Regions from separate parts of the Cohnella boryungensis genome, predicted to be linked through region 3. Evidence: riboswitches for the same ligand, from Rfam matches in the RefSeq annotation. Region 3 holds a riboswitch; each other region holds the start of a gene.

Region 1 (4,282 bases), 180 kb from region 3:
TCTGCTGATGCCGGTCTGGGGGATGTGGATCGTCCCAGCGGTCGGTCCGCTCGTCTACTGGCTCGGCTATGTCGTCTGGATGCGAGGTGTCAACAAGTACCAGGGAGCCGGGGGATAAGAGCAGCAAGAGGCCTCCCACGACGTGAGGCCTCTTGCGCATGGTTGCAGATAATACGGAGTAAGCTTGCGTGCATTATCAATAAATATTTTCGTTAAAATGCTGATGGGACACCCTTTGTGCTTGAGAAGGGAATTAGTTAATGATATTAATCTTCCGTTATAGTTAACATAATTATACTTATGTTAATTTTGAAAAACGATGGTTGACCAGAAAATAGAATGACGGTTATTATAGATGAATAAAGTCTATGAATCAGTTTAATCCAATTAAGGATATGAGATATCCTTAAAAGCTTTTTATTAGACGAAAAGGAGCGAATAGAAATGACTTCGGAGTTTTTTAATGAGAAGATTTGGGAAGACGCCTGGAGGAATGATCAATCGACCACGATCCACAAGATGAAATTGGCGGGGATCGACAGCACGCATGCTTTCGACGATAAGGCGGAGGCCTTTAATGCCGAGGCGTTCAGCGAAGAGGGACGGCGGAGAGCGAAACGAATCATGAACTGGATAGAAGGACAAGGCGTAGATTTCAAGGATTCGACTATTCTTGATATCGGTGCCGCTTCTGGCGGATTTTCGGTCCCGTTCGCGGAAAGAGGCGCCGCCGTGACTGCCGTAGAGCCTTGCCTTCCTCTGGTCCGACTGCTTGAGAGCAATACGAAAGAGCTTAACAACCGAAGTGTTGATATTGTGCCTGAAGATTTCGAGGACATTGAGATCGAGGCTAAGGGCTGGAAAAACGCTTTCGACCTCGTATTCGTATCCATGTGTCCGGTTATTGCCGACTGGGAGAGCGTAGAGAAGGTGCTGAGCTGCGCTCGTCAATATTGTTACATGAGCTTGTCGGCAGGCTTCAGGGAGAACAGCCTGGCGAACGAGATATTGCCGCTTATCAGCGATCAGCCTCTGCAGACGACCGGGCAGCTGGAAATGGCTTACCTGCTCCACTTGCTGTACATCAAGGGTTATGCTTACGAGTCGCTGATTACCAAGGAAATGAAAACGATGGAGCTTACCAAAGAAGCGGCGACCGCAAATGTGTTGAATTGGTTTAAGCAGCACGGGCTTCCCGCAGATTCGCAGCATCGGGATATTATCGCCGCGTATCTGGATCGGACCTACCCGACGGATAAGGTAACCTTTCAACAGGGAGGGCGCTTCGGCAAGGTGCTGGTGCGCCTGCAAGATCAGAGCATGTATTCCGGAGAACGGCGAACCTAATAAGAACTATTCAGTTGACGAAGAAGAGCCCTTAACGTTAGGGCTCTTCTTCGTATTGCAGCAGGGCGTATGTATCGAAGAAACGCAGAGCGACAATGAAATTCGAATAGAAAACAAGAGACGAGTTCATGTAAGCGTTATTTCGAACTGAATTGTTCATTAAAGCGTTTAATGGCTTCGCTTTTGCCGTTTGGCAATCCGACATGGATGCAGTATGATCATTCCGTAAGTGATATTCACTGTACGCTGAGCTTCCGAAACAGGAAGGCGGGGGAACCAAAGCGACGATCGATCTTGAGCGTCGCAAGGGGTGAATCGGGAAATGCAGGCTGCTTGCATCCCGTAGGGCGACTCTAAACGCCCGAATCCGACAGCTAACCTCGTAAGCGTCGTTAGAGAGGGTGAAAAACTTCGGTGCTTGACGGCCGCGGGGGGATCCTCTGCGGTCTTTTTTTCTATGCACAAAACGCGGCTTGCGCGGATATTGGCCTATCAATTATGACACATTAAGGAACGGTGATTTCTTTGAGATCAAAAGTGAAAAGATGGCTGTTGGGCCGGCCGCTCAAGTCGAATGAACTGGGAGAGCAGCGACTTAGAAAAACGAAAGCATTAGCGATACTTTCATCGGATGCCTTGTCCTCGGTCGCCTATGGTCCGGAACAGATTCTGCTCGTGCTGATGACGGCGGGCGCGGCCGCTTTCTGGTACTCCATCCCGATTGGGATTGGCGTTCTTATTCTGTTGATGGCGCTGATCTTGTCGTATCGTCAAATCATTTTCGCTTATCCCCACGGCGGGGGTGCATATGTCGTCTCCAAGGAAAATCTCGGGATATCCGCCGGTCTAATTGCGGGCGGCTCCTTGTTGGTCGATTACATTCTTACGGTTGCTGTTAGTGTATCTGCAGGAACAGATGCCCTCACCTCGGCGTTCCCAAGCCTTCATGAGCACAAGGTCGCCATTGCGGTGATGTTTGTCATCCTAATTACGTTATTGAACCTGCGAGGGGTGACGGAGTCTGCTTCGCTGATGGCTTATCCGGTTTATTTGTTCGTGCTGGCGCTTTTTATTCTGATCGGGGTGGGCTTGTACAATATCCTCAGCGGTCACGCTTCGCCTGATCTGCACACTTCGATCGGCACGCCGGTAGCCGGAATCAGCCTGTTTCTTCTCCTTCGCGCTTTCGCTTCGGGGAGTTCTGCCTTAACCGGCGTAGAGGCCATATCCAATGCAATTCCGAACTTTAAGACTCCTGCTTCGCATAATGCAGCCAAAACGCTCATGGCTATGGGAGCTCTGCTGGCGCTCTTATTTTCGGGCATCGTGTTGCTGGCTTATTACTACGGGATCGTTCCGAAGGCGGAAGTCACGGTCGTATCGCAAATCGCCGAGCATACGTTCGGTCGCCATTTCATGTACTTCTTCATTCAAGGAACGACGGCTATGATTCTGATTCTCGCGGCGAATACGGGATATTCGGCCTTTCCGCTGCTTGCCGTCAATCTGGCCAAAGACAAATTTATCCCTCGAATGTTCAAGGTAAGAGGGGACAGATTGGGCTACTCCAACGGCATTATTATGCTCGGTGTGCTTTCGATTCTCCTGATCGTCGTGTTCAGCGGGGATACGGAGCAATTGATTCCGCTATATGCCGTCGGCGTATTTATTCCGTTTACGTTATCTCAGACGGGAATGAGCCTGAAGTGGATTCGGCAGAAGCCTGATGGATGGGTTCCCAAGCTGATCGTGAATCTGATCGGAGCGCTCATTAGCTTCACGGTCACGCTGGTCTTCTTCATCACCAAGTTTTCGCAGGTCTGGTCCGTTCTCCTGTTCCTGCCACTAATCATATTCCTGTTCATACGGATAAGAAAGCACTACGAAGCCGTCGGGGAGCAATTGAGACTAGCCACTTGCGAGCCGGCGCTGCCGATCGAGGGGAATATCGTCCTAGTGCCCGTATCGGGAATTACACATGTTGTAGAGCATTCGCTTAACTACGCCCAATCCCTCGCTGCGGACCAGATTATCGCGGTGTACGTTCCGTTCGAGAGGGAGGAGGAGCAGCGCTTTCAAGAGAAGTGGCGGGACTGGAAGCCGGATATTAGGTTAGTTACGCTGCATTCGCCGTATCGGAGCATCATTCAACCGTTAACCCGATTTATCGACTCGATTCAGCGCAAGGCCAGCGAGTCAAATTATCAGGTTACCGTCATCATTCCGCAATTTATTCCCAAGAAAGGCTGGCACAACATTCTTCATAACCAGACGAGCTTCATGATTCGCACGCATCTGTTGTATCGCAAGGATGTCATAGTGACGACCGTTCCTTATCATCTAAAGAAATAACAAGTGCGCGTGCGCTGGCGAAAACCCATCCGCCAAGCTGCTTTGATAATAGTGGCTTGGCGGATTTGCTCCAAGAAAAGCGCAGGTTTAATCCTTGACGCAAGGTAACATAATAGTTATTGTAGATATGTAGAGTCTTTTTTTCGAGGTGATTATGAATGAAGTACTCAAAGGCTACCGATTATGCTCTCCATACCATGCTCTTTCTTACTGTAGCCACCCCGCAAAAACCAATGGGCGTACAGCAGCTGGCGAAGCGGCAAAATGTGTCTCCAACCTACTTGTCCAAAATACTGACCAAGTTGGTAAAGGCGGGCATGATTGAATCGATAACAGGTGTGAATGGCGGCTATCGACTCAAACTAAATTGGGAGAATATTTCGTTCCTAGATATTATCCATGCGATAGAAGGCTCGGCCTCCTTGTTCGATTGCAGCTTCGAGCATGGACCAGATTGCCCGATTCAAAAGGTGGTTTTAGCGGCAGAAGAGAAGATGGAAGAACAGCTGAGGAATCAGAAAATGTCGGATCTTGTGCGGGAACTGAATATCGTTATGTAGCCATTCTTTATTTCGAGTTAATT
Region 2 (4,282 bases), on a different contig from region 3:
CGAATCCACGTTCCAGTTCACAACCGTATAACCGCGCCTCTTGGCCCACTCCAGCTGCCTCGGAACGATTTCCCCGTATGGCGGGCGAATAAGTCTCGGCCTGAAGCCCACGATGCCTGCGATCTCTTGCTCCGCCCGGGAAATCTGCTCCTTCATCTTCTCCAGGGACAGCTTGGAAAAGTCCGGATGGCTGTAGGAATGGTTGCCGATGTTGTGCCCCTCTCGATGAATCCGCCTCACCAGCCCCGGATGCTTGCCCGCACGGGTTCCCACCACGAAGAAGGTCGCTCGCACCCTCTTCGCCTTCAGGATGTCCAGCACCTGAGGCGTAAACCGGGGGTCGGGAACGTCATCGAATGTCAACGCCACCTTGCGCGACTTTCCCGATGCCGACAGCACGAATACGCCCTCATACCGGCGCTCCATCTCGCTCCAGCTGATCCCGGAGGGCTTCGCGCTAGCGGCCCCTGCGGCGAAGCATTGGCTCCACAAAACCAAAAGGGCGACAGCTCTCGCTATCCCCCTTGCCGTTTGTCCAAGGCGCGACCTGGTCATCGCCATACCTCCCCCATACCGCTCGTCTTACCGTTAGCCTGAGCGATTGGGATTGATTTCATTCACACCGCGTTGATCGATTCCTGGAACTGCTCGATCTGATCGTTCGTACCGATGACGACCATTACGTCTTCCGTCGCCAGCACATCCTTGGCTGCGGGAGCGATAATAATTCCCTTCGGCTTGTTGATCGCCACGATGCTGCACCCGAAGCGCCCCCGGGGATTGACATCGTCCAGCGATTTGCCCGACCAGCATTGGGGAACCGCTAGCTCTGCAATCGTATATTGCTTGGACAGCTCGATGTAATCAAGCAGGTTCGGGGAGACGAGCTGATGCGCCACGCGCACGCCCATATCCCGCTCGGGGTAGATGATTCGGTCCACTCCCATTCTTTCCAGCACGCGGCCGTGCAGATCGGATACCGCCTTGGCGACGACCTTCTTGACGCCCAACTCCTTCAGCAGGATCGTGGCCAGAATGCTCGCCTGGATATCGTCGCCGATCGCGACGACGCCGCAGTCGAAGTTACGGGCGCCGACGGATCGCAGAACCTCTTCCTCCGTCGCGTCCGCCAGCACCGTATGCGTCAGCACGCCGGAAAGCTCCTGCACCTTTTCTTCGTCGCGATCGACGCCCAGCACCTCATATCCAAGCTTAATGAGCTCCCGCCCCAGACTGGAGCCGAACCTCCCAAGACCAATGATGACGAATTGATTCATTTTCATCTCTTTCTCCGTCCCCTACCCGATGATGATCTTGCCTTCCGCATGCCGGTAAAGCGGCCTGCCCGCCTTCGGGCCCAATGCATAGGTGAGCGTCAGCGGTCCTAGTCGCCCGATAAACATCAGAAAAATGATCGTCAATTTGCCGGCCGTCGTCAAATCTCCCGTAAGCCCCATTGACAAGCCGACCGTTCCGAAGGCGGACGTCGCTTCGAACAGGATTTTCAGAAAGCTGGCATCCTCCGTCGTCGCCAGTATCATCGTGCCGAGCATGACGATTCCGATACAGAACAGCGTAACCGTGACCGCTTTGTACACCCGCTCCTGCGCAAGCCGCAGACGGAACAGAACGACGTCCTCCTTGCCGCGAATCATGGCCAGCACCGCTCCCACCAGCACCGCGAACGTCGTTGTCTTGATGCCGCCCCCCGTAGAGCCCGGAGAAGCGCCGATAAACATCAGAATGATAATGAAAAATTGGGTCGCCTGGCGAAATTCCGAGATGTCCACCGTAGTTACCCCGCCCGACCGGGTCGTTACGGATTGAAACAGCGCGACGAGGAGCTTGTGCCCGAAATTGTCGCCCCCGATCGACTTGGTATTCGTGAATTCAAAGATGAAAATAATAAGCGTCCCGATCAGGATCAAGGCACCGGATACGGTAAGCACCACCTTTGTATGAAGCGAGAACTTTCTTTTGTGCCGCAGATCGAACAAATCGGCCAGCACGATAAAGCCGAAGCCTCCGAGAATGATCAATACCATCGAGACAACGTTCATGAACAAATCGGTGGAATAGCTGGAGAAGCTGCTAAAATCTCCCGACAGGTCGAAGCCCGCGTTGTTGAATATCGAGATCGAATGAAACACCCCATGATAGATCGCTTGGCCCAGCGGCATATCGATCGCAAACCGCGCGCTAAACAGCAAGGCCCCGACCGTCTCCAGCGCCAATGCGTAGAGAATGACCTTGCGCACCAGACGGACAAGTCCTTCAATGCTGCCCTGATTGAGCGATTCCTGAAGGATCAGCCTTTCCTTCAAGGAAATTCTCCTTCTCAGAATCAAGGCAAACAGCGTCGCCATCGTCATGAAGCCGATTCCGCCGATCTGGATCAGCATCAGAATGACCCAGTGCCCGAACGTGGAGAAGTGCGAACCGGTATCGAACAGCACCAGTCCGGTCACACACGTCGCGGAGGTCGCCGTAAACAAGGCGTCCACGAACGACAGCGGCTCGCGGTCAACGGTCGAGAGCGGCAATCGCAGCAGCACCGCCCCGAGGAAGATAATGAAGGAGAAGCCCAGCAGCAAGGTTCTGGGAGGCGAAGCGTTAATCCATTTCAAGGCCTTTTTATACACGGTACCACCCTCAAATTCCCGTTTTCGCAAGCTTTGGCGCAACAAAAAAGCACTGGAACCCCAGTGCTTGTAATTTCGCACACGATTCCTGTTCGGATATAGCCTACGAGGTTAGCTGTCGGGTTCGGGCTCGAACAGGCTGCCCTATCCATCGCAACGATCGCGCGAAGTGGAATTCACCCCTGGATTTTCGAATACAATGTAACTTGTACAAGAAATCCGTTGGTTCCCCCATTTTCTGCATCAGAAATTCGGCTATTCAAGTTGGAAAAATGACGTACCTACGCATTATAGTCTTTACTTTCAAGGCGGACAACATCAAAAAGGGGGCAAACCGACTCGTTTGAACGATTATTGGAGAGGCTTTCCGCATGTTCTGGCACCGGGCTGTCATTATCGTTCCTTTTGCTTTCATTTTCGTTGAAAATGCGAGATACTTAATGAAAAATCAGGCTTGCGGCTAGATTAAGCGGGCTGTAACCGTTTTTTTGAGCTTTTTCCGCCTAAGGAGTGAAGACTGTTGAACCCTCAAGATCGCATGAACCTCGATAAACGATGGGTATGGGCCGCCGCGGTCGGACTGGTGATTTTCCTGTTCATTCAAGTATTCCCGATAACGGGTCAATTGTTTGCCGTCTCTTCCTCCAGCGTGCTGACGCGCGCGGAAGCCAAGCAGCAAGCCTTAAAGCTCGCCGGCGATAACTTCGGCCTCCGGCCGGACGAAATCGACTCTACGACAGTCACCCACATGACCGATAGCAAAACGACCGGCTATTTCTCGAAGAACAAGCTATTAAACGTGTATGACAAGCAGTGGGCCGATTTCGCGCCTACCGACGTCTACGCGATCAAGGTCTATGCTCGCGGCCTGGAAGGGGCCTTGGTCCTCTCCATCGATATGGAAAACGGTCGCCTCGTTTCCTGGCAGCACCTTGTCGCCGGCTCCGTTTCCGCCAAACCGCAGAGTTCGGAAGTAAGCGAGCTTACGGAATCCCGTGCTTCCCGGGCGCTGAATTATGCGGCCATGTGGAGCATCGACACTGAGCGCTGGGAATGGAGCGGCGTTGCATCCGCAAGTAACGTTTTCGAATTTGTTTCCCGTCAGTCGCCCATCGGAGAAGCCCAGCTGCGGCTGAGAATCGCTGTGCCGGAAGGCTACGAGCCATCCAGCTCGGCGAAGCCGTCGTGGCAGGGCGGTTCGGTGACCTATAGCGTGGATTTGCCCGCATCCTTCAACGAATACATGAAGCAGCAGCAAAAGTGGGCCTCCCTCCTTTCCGCCTTCGGCTTCATTTTGCCGCAAGTGCTGATGATGATTCTTGCCATCATCTACGCCGGCACGCTTGGCGGTCTTACCTCGTACCGCAGGGGGATCTTTTTGGCAGGTATCTATTTCGCGCTATACGCGAGTCTGACGTTTAACATGATTCCCGGCCTTAGGGCGGAAACATGGGAATCGGGTATTCGCATCGGAGATCAGGTCAATCTGGTCTTTAGACTCGTGACGTTCGGGGTAATGGCTTTATTCACGTATTTCTCCGCCGTAGGCGGAGACGGGCTGTGGAAATCGATGGGGCACACCTTGTGGCCGAGATGGCAGGAACGCGGTTATGGCGCGGCCGTGCTGAGGAGCATGAAGG
Region 3 (4,282 bases):
CCGACCATTAATCCGCACAGGAAAACTCCAAGAATCGCATACATGAGCATATTGACCAGTCCGACACCGTCGCCGCCGAACACGCAATTCAGCATCATCAGCGCCAGCGGCGCCAAACCGCCGAGTGGTGTCAAGGTGTCGTGCATATTGTTGACCGATCCGGTCGTCGCCGCAGTCGTAACCGTCGTAAACAAGGTCGACTGCGCAATCCCGAACCGGACTTCCTTGCCCTCCATGCTTCCTTGCGAAGCGTCTATTCCGAGCGCGTTCAACGCCGGATTTCCCCGCAATTCAGACGTGTATACAATCGAGAGGAAGGCAACGAACAAGATGAGCATCGAGCTGAAGATGACCCATCCCTGCTTTTGATTTCGCGCAAATCGACCGAACGTATAGGTTAGTGCGGCCGGAATGCACCACATGGACAGCATTTCGAGCACATTCGTCAGCGGACTAGGATTTTCAAATGGGTGCGCTGAATTGACGCCCATAAACCCACCGCCGTTCGTACCCAAATGCTTGATCGATACCAGAGAAGCCACAGGACCGATCGCGATCTGCTGTGTCCCGCCTTCAATTGTTGTCGCCTCGACAGCAGCATTCAGCGTTTGCGGCACTTTCAAGCCAACCAGAGCCAGCGTCACCAGGATCGCCATCGGGATAAGCAGGCGAGTGTGCGTTTTAACGAAATCAGTGAAGAAGTTGCCAAGCGTCTTTCCTTTGCCGGTCAAACCGCGAATGAACGCGATCGCTACGACGATGCCGGTTGCCGCCGATGTGAACATCATCATCATAATGACAGCCATTTGCGAGAAGTAAGAAAGTCCCGTTTCGCCGCTATAATGCTGCAGGTTCGTATTCGTCATAAAACTAATGACCGTATTAAAAGAAAGCGACGGCTCCATGTTATCGATGCCGTTCGGATTGAAGGGCAACCCTTTCTGGACGCGTAAAATCAAATAACTGAGCGCCACCAATACAACATTGGTCAATATCAAACTGAACGCGTACCGTTTCCAGCTCATATCGGCACGATTTTTCAAACCGGTCAGCGCATAGATCAGCTTTTCCAGAGGACCGAATACTTTGTCCGTACGGTTGGGCTGATTGGAAAACACATGGAATATATAGGTCCCCAAAGGTTTGACCAACAAGACTAAAATCAGAATGACCGCCGCCAGCTGCAAAATGGCCATTTTATGCCCTCCTCAAGCCTATCGTTATCGACTCGTTTAAAACTTTTCCGGATTCAACAAGGCAATCACCAGATAGCCAAATAGTAAAACTGCAACAACCGTTACAATAATCATGTGCGGTCTCCCTCCGCTTCCTGCGCAACCGTTCCGCACCAAGCCACAAATAAGCCGCACAATCCGAAGGCGCTGGCTAGAATCAGTACCATTGCGACATCCAGCATGATGAATCAACCCTCCCATGGGACATTCCCCTTACGAATTCGATCTTCACACGTCGAGCAAAAACGAAACATCATCGCTCCGGCTATGAATGACGTAGTTGGCGCCGAGTCCTTTGTAGACGAGCCTTGGATTATCGCTTCCCGTGATCACATAGATCGGCTTCCCTGTCCACGAACGGCAAATTTGAAGATATCGGCAAATCAAGGGCAAGCTTCTTTCGAACAGAAATACCTTGCCTACCGGCAGATCCGGAATGGTCCAGGTTTGCCGCAGCACCGTATCGACCATAATGATGCTTTTCACGCCCAATACTTCCAATCTCGACCTCTCCGCTTGATGATTTGCGATCGCCGCATAGGGAATATCCTTAATTTGCAGCGCTTTGATAAACTGCTCCCCTATTTTGTTGGGAGCGGAGACGAGTATGAATTCATCTTGGGCTTGCATAACGATTCGCCTCCATTCGGTTAGGCAACAAAAAAAGAAGCCTTGGAAAAGAGGACTCTTCCGCGGCTTCCCGATCATGACTCAGCTGTCCTGACCGACTCGCGACAATCGTTGCCTCTTCGTACGCTTGCGAGGTTAGCTGACGGATTCGGGCGCGAGAGTCGCCCTACCCCCGGCACCGAATGTGCCGGGCGATTCACCCCGTGAAGCCATGATCCGGCTTCTGTTGGTTCCCCCGCTCCTTGACATGCAAGGACTCAGCGTTCTAGATATTAGATATTCAGCTCCGGTTCCAGACCGCCGCCCGGAGGGTAACTACGCTTCTTCCTCTCCTTGAATCAACTTCCTTCCGCAGAACGGTTCACCTGACAGGCAGACAAATTCGGGCGGTGAGAGGCGCCGCAGCTTCGTTTCATCCTAAGCGCGCGAAGCATTTGTCCCTGACCTTTCCGCACGGCTTGCTCTCACACAAGCTTCGGATCGTCTTATAGCCGCCGATGTCGTCCCAACTCCTACCTGAATCGAATCGCGGGTTCAATTCATGGTTTGTATCTTACTTCTGGAAAAGGTGCCTGTAAAACTATGCAAGCCAGATTTTCATTGAAATACGGGGGAATTTAACCTTTTCCGATAATTTACGAATAATAATCATTCATTTTCTTTTGAATTCTGGTTAATTCGGAACTTATCATGATTTTTATGTGATTTTTACACCTCTTGATGGTTTCTTTTCTCTCTTTTTTGTATTACCCTTTAGCTATAAGAAGTGTCGAAAACTTGGATCAACGGGAAGAATGCCTATGCTACATTTGAAATCCTTATGGACAACATGGAAGCCTTATATAGTTACTGCGCTGCTTGTCATTGGCATGACAGCGGCCATGCATCCGATTCGCCTGGCTTTGGATGTCGTCAATATCGCGCTGCTCTTTTTATTTCCAGTGCTTTTAAGCGCTGTCTCGTGGGGGCTGCGTCCTGCGCTCTACGCAGCAACGCTGGGGGCGCTGGCGTTCGATTTCTTCTTCGTCTCACCTCTCTTGAGTTTTACCGTGGCGGATCTGCGTTACTTGATCTCGTTCGGCGTCTACTTGGCCGTTGCCGCATTAACAGCCAGCTTGGCAGCAAAGCTAAAGCGGCAATTGCTCTATTCCAGACAGAGGGAAGCCCATTCGGCGGCTCTTTATGAGATCAGCCGCCAGATGAGCGATATGACGGATATCCATTCCTTATTGGCCAATGTCTCCGCGCAAGCTTCCCGAATTATCGGTACGGACATCGCCATTTACTTGTCAGATCATCGGAATCGTCTGGTACTCACTCATCGTTCTTCTGTTCAAAGCGATTGGGGACAGGGTGAGACGGAGAAAGCTACGGCGAAGCTGGCGTTCGATCACGGCGAAGCCGTCGGATACGGAACTTCCGCCCTGAGAGACTCTCCGGGCTATTACCATCCGTTGCGAACCGAAGATCGCGTGCATGGGGTGCTGGCCCTCAATCTGAAAGAACGGAAGCGCGAGTTCACGGCTGAGCAGCAGCGGATGCTGGAAGCGCTCTGCGACTTGGCCGCCAGCGCCATTGATCGCGTGAGGCTGGCGGAAGAAGCCAAAATCGCGCACTTGACGGCCGAATCGGAACGGCTGCGCGCTGCGATTCTGGATTCGGTTTCCCATGAGCTGCGCACCCCATTGGCAGCGATTATCGGCTCGGCAACCAGTCTGATCGATGGCGACCATCTCTTCACATCCGAAGATCGAATGGTGCTGCTCACAACCATCCGGGACGGCGCCCTCCGAATGAATAGGCTTGTCGTGAATCTGCTTAGCATGGTGCAGCTCGAAAGCGGAATGCTGCGCCTGCGGAAACATTGGTGCGATGTAGAAGATCTGATCGGGGTAGCGATAGCGCAAGTCAAGGACTTTCGCCAGTATCGGAAGCTGAGCGTGCAGTTGCCGGAAAACGTCCCGATGGTGCTGGGCGATGAAGTGCTGCTGGAGCAGGTGCTGGTTAATGTCATCAGCAATGCGATCAAATACAGCCCGGATGGCAGCGACATCTGCATCGCGGTGTCCGATAAAGAAAACAATTTGATAATCGAGGTCGCCGATCAAGGCGTCGGGCTTGAGCACGACGAGTACACGCGCATTTTCGAAAAATTTTACCGTGCGCAAACAACCCGTCAAGTGACGGGCACGGGACTGGGATTGGCGATTTGCAAAGGCATTGTGGAGCTTCATAGCGGCCAGATCACGGGAAAGCGCAACGACCCTCGGGGAACGGTTATTTCGATTACACTTCCCCTGAATCCGCAAACCAAAGCAAACGTGGAGGACGACGAGGATGAATGAGCCAAGAGCAAATATATTGATTGTCGACGACGAGCCGCAAATCCGCAAAATTCTGAAGATGACCTTACAGGC

Evidence for each region. Region 3 has a riboswitch for cyclic di-AMP ahead of ACFO1S_RS25125 (hypothetical protein). Riboswitches for the same ligand answer to the same signal wherever they lie in the genome.
Region 1: linked by a shared signal. The riboswitch ahead of ACFO1S_RS24290 (APC family permease) and the one ahead of ACFO1S_RS25125 (hypothetical protein) in region 3 are both predicted to bind cyclic di-AMP.
Region 2: linked by a shared signal. The riboswitch ahead of ACFO1S_RS10660 (TrkH family potassium uptake protein) and the one ahead of ACFO1S_RS25125 (hypothetical protein) in region 3 are both predicted to bind cyclic di-AMP.

The regions. Positions count from the first base shown of each region.
Region 1 covers NZ_JBHSED010000065.1:126,819-131,100, forward strand. Annotated here, with positions in the region: gene ACFO1S_RS24280 (ABC transporter permease) at 1-118, shown strand, start outside; gene ACFO1S_RS24285 (class I SAM-dependent methyltransferase) at 445-1,347, shown strand; cyclic di-AMP (ydaO/yuaA leader) riboswitch at 1,582-1,752, shown strand; gene ACFO1S_RS24290 (APC family permease) at 1,873-3,699, shown strand; gene ACFO1S_RS24295 (Rrf2 family transcriptional regulator) at 3,858-4,259, shown strand.
Region 2 covers NZ_JBHSED010000015.1:211,961-216,242, reverse strand. Annotated here, with positions in the region: gene ACFO1S_RS10670 (polysaccharide deacetylase family protein) at 1-555, opposite strand, end outside; gene ACFO1S_RS10665 (potassium channel family protein) at 618-1,283, opposite strand; gene ACFO1S_RS10660 (TrkH family potassium uptake protein) at 1,299-2,642, opposite strand; cyclic di-AMP (ydaO/yuaA leader) riboswitch at 2,727-2,909, opposite strand; gene ACFO1S_RS10655 (CPBP family intramembrane glutamic endopeptidase) at 3,163-4,282, shown strand, end outside.
Region 3 covers NZ_JBHSED010000065.1:307,673-311,954, forward strand. Annotated here, with positions in the region: gene kdpA (potassium-transporting ATPase subunit KdpA) at 1-1,196, opposite strand, end outside; gene kdpF (K(+)-transporting ATPase subunit F) at 1,233-1,310, opposite strand; gene ACFO1S_RS25125 (hypothetical protein) at 1,464-1,865, opposite strand; cyclic di-AMP (ydaO/yuaA leader) riboswitch at 1,974-2,138, opposite strand; gene ACFO1S_RS25130 (ATP-binding protein) at 2,666-4,210, shown strand; gene ACFO1S_RS25135 (response regulator) at 4,203-4,282, shown strand, end outside.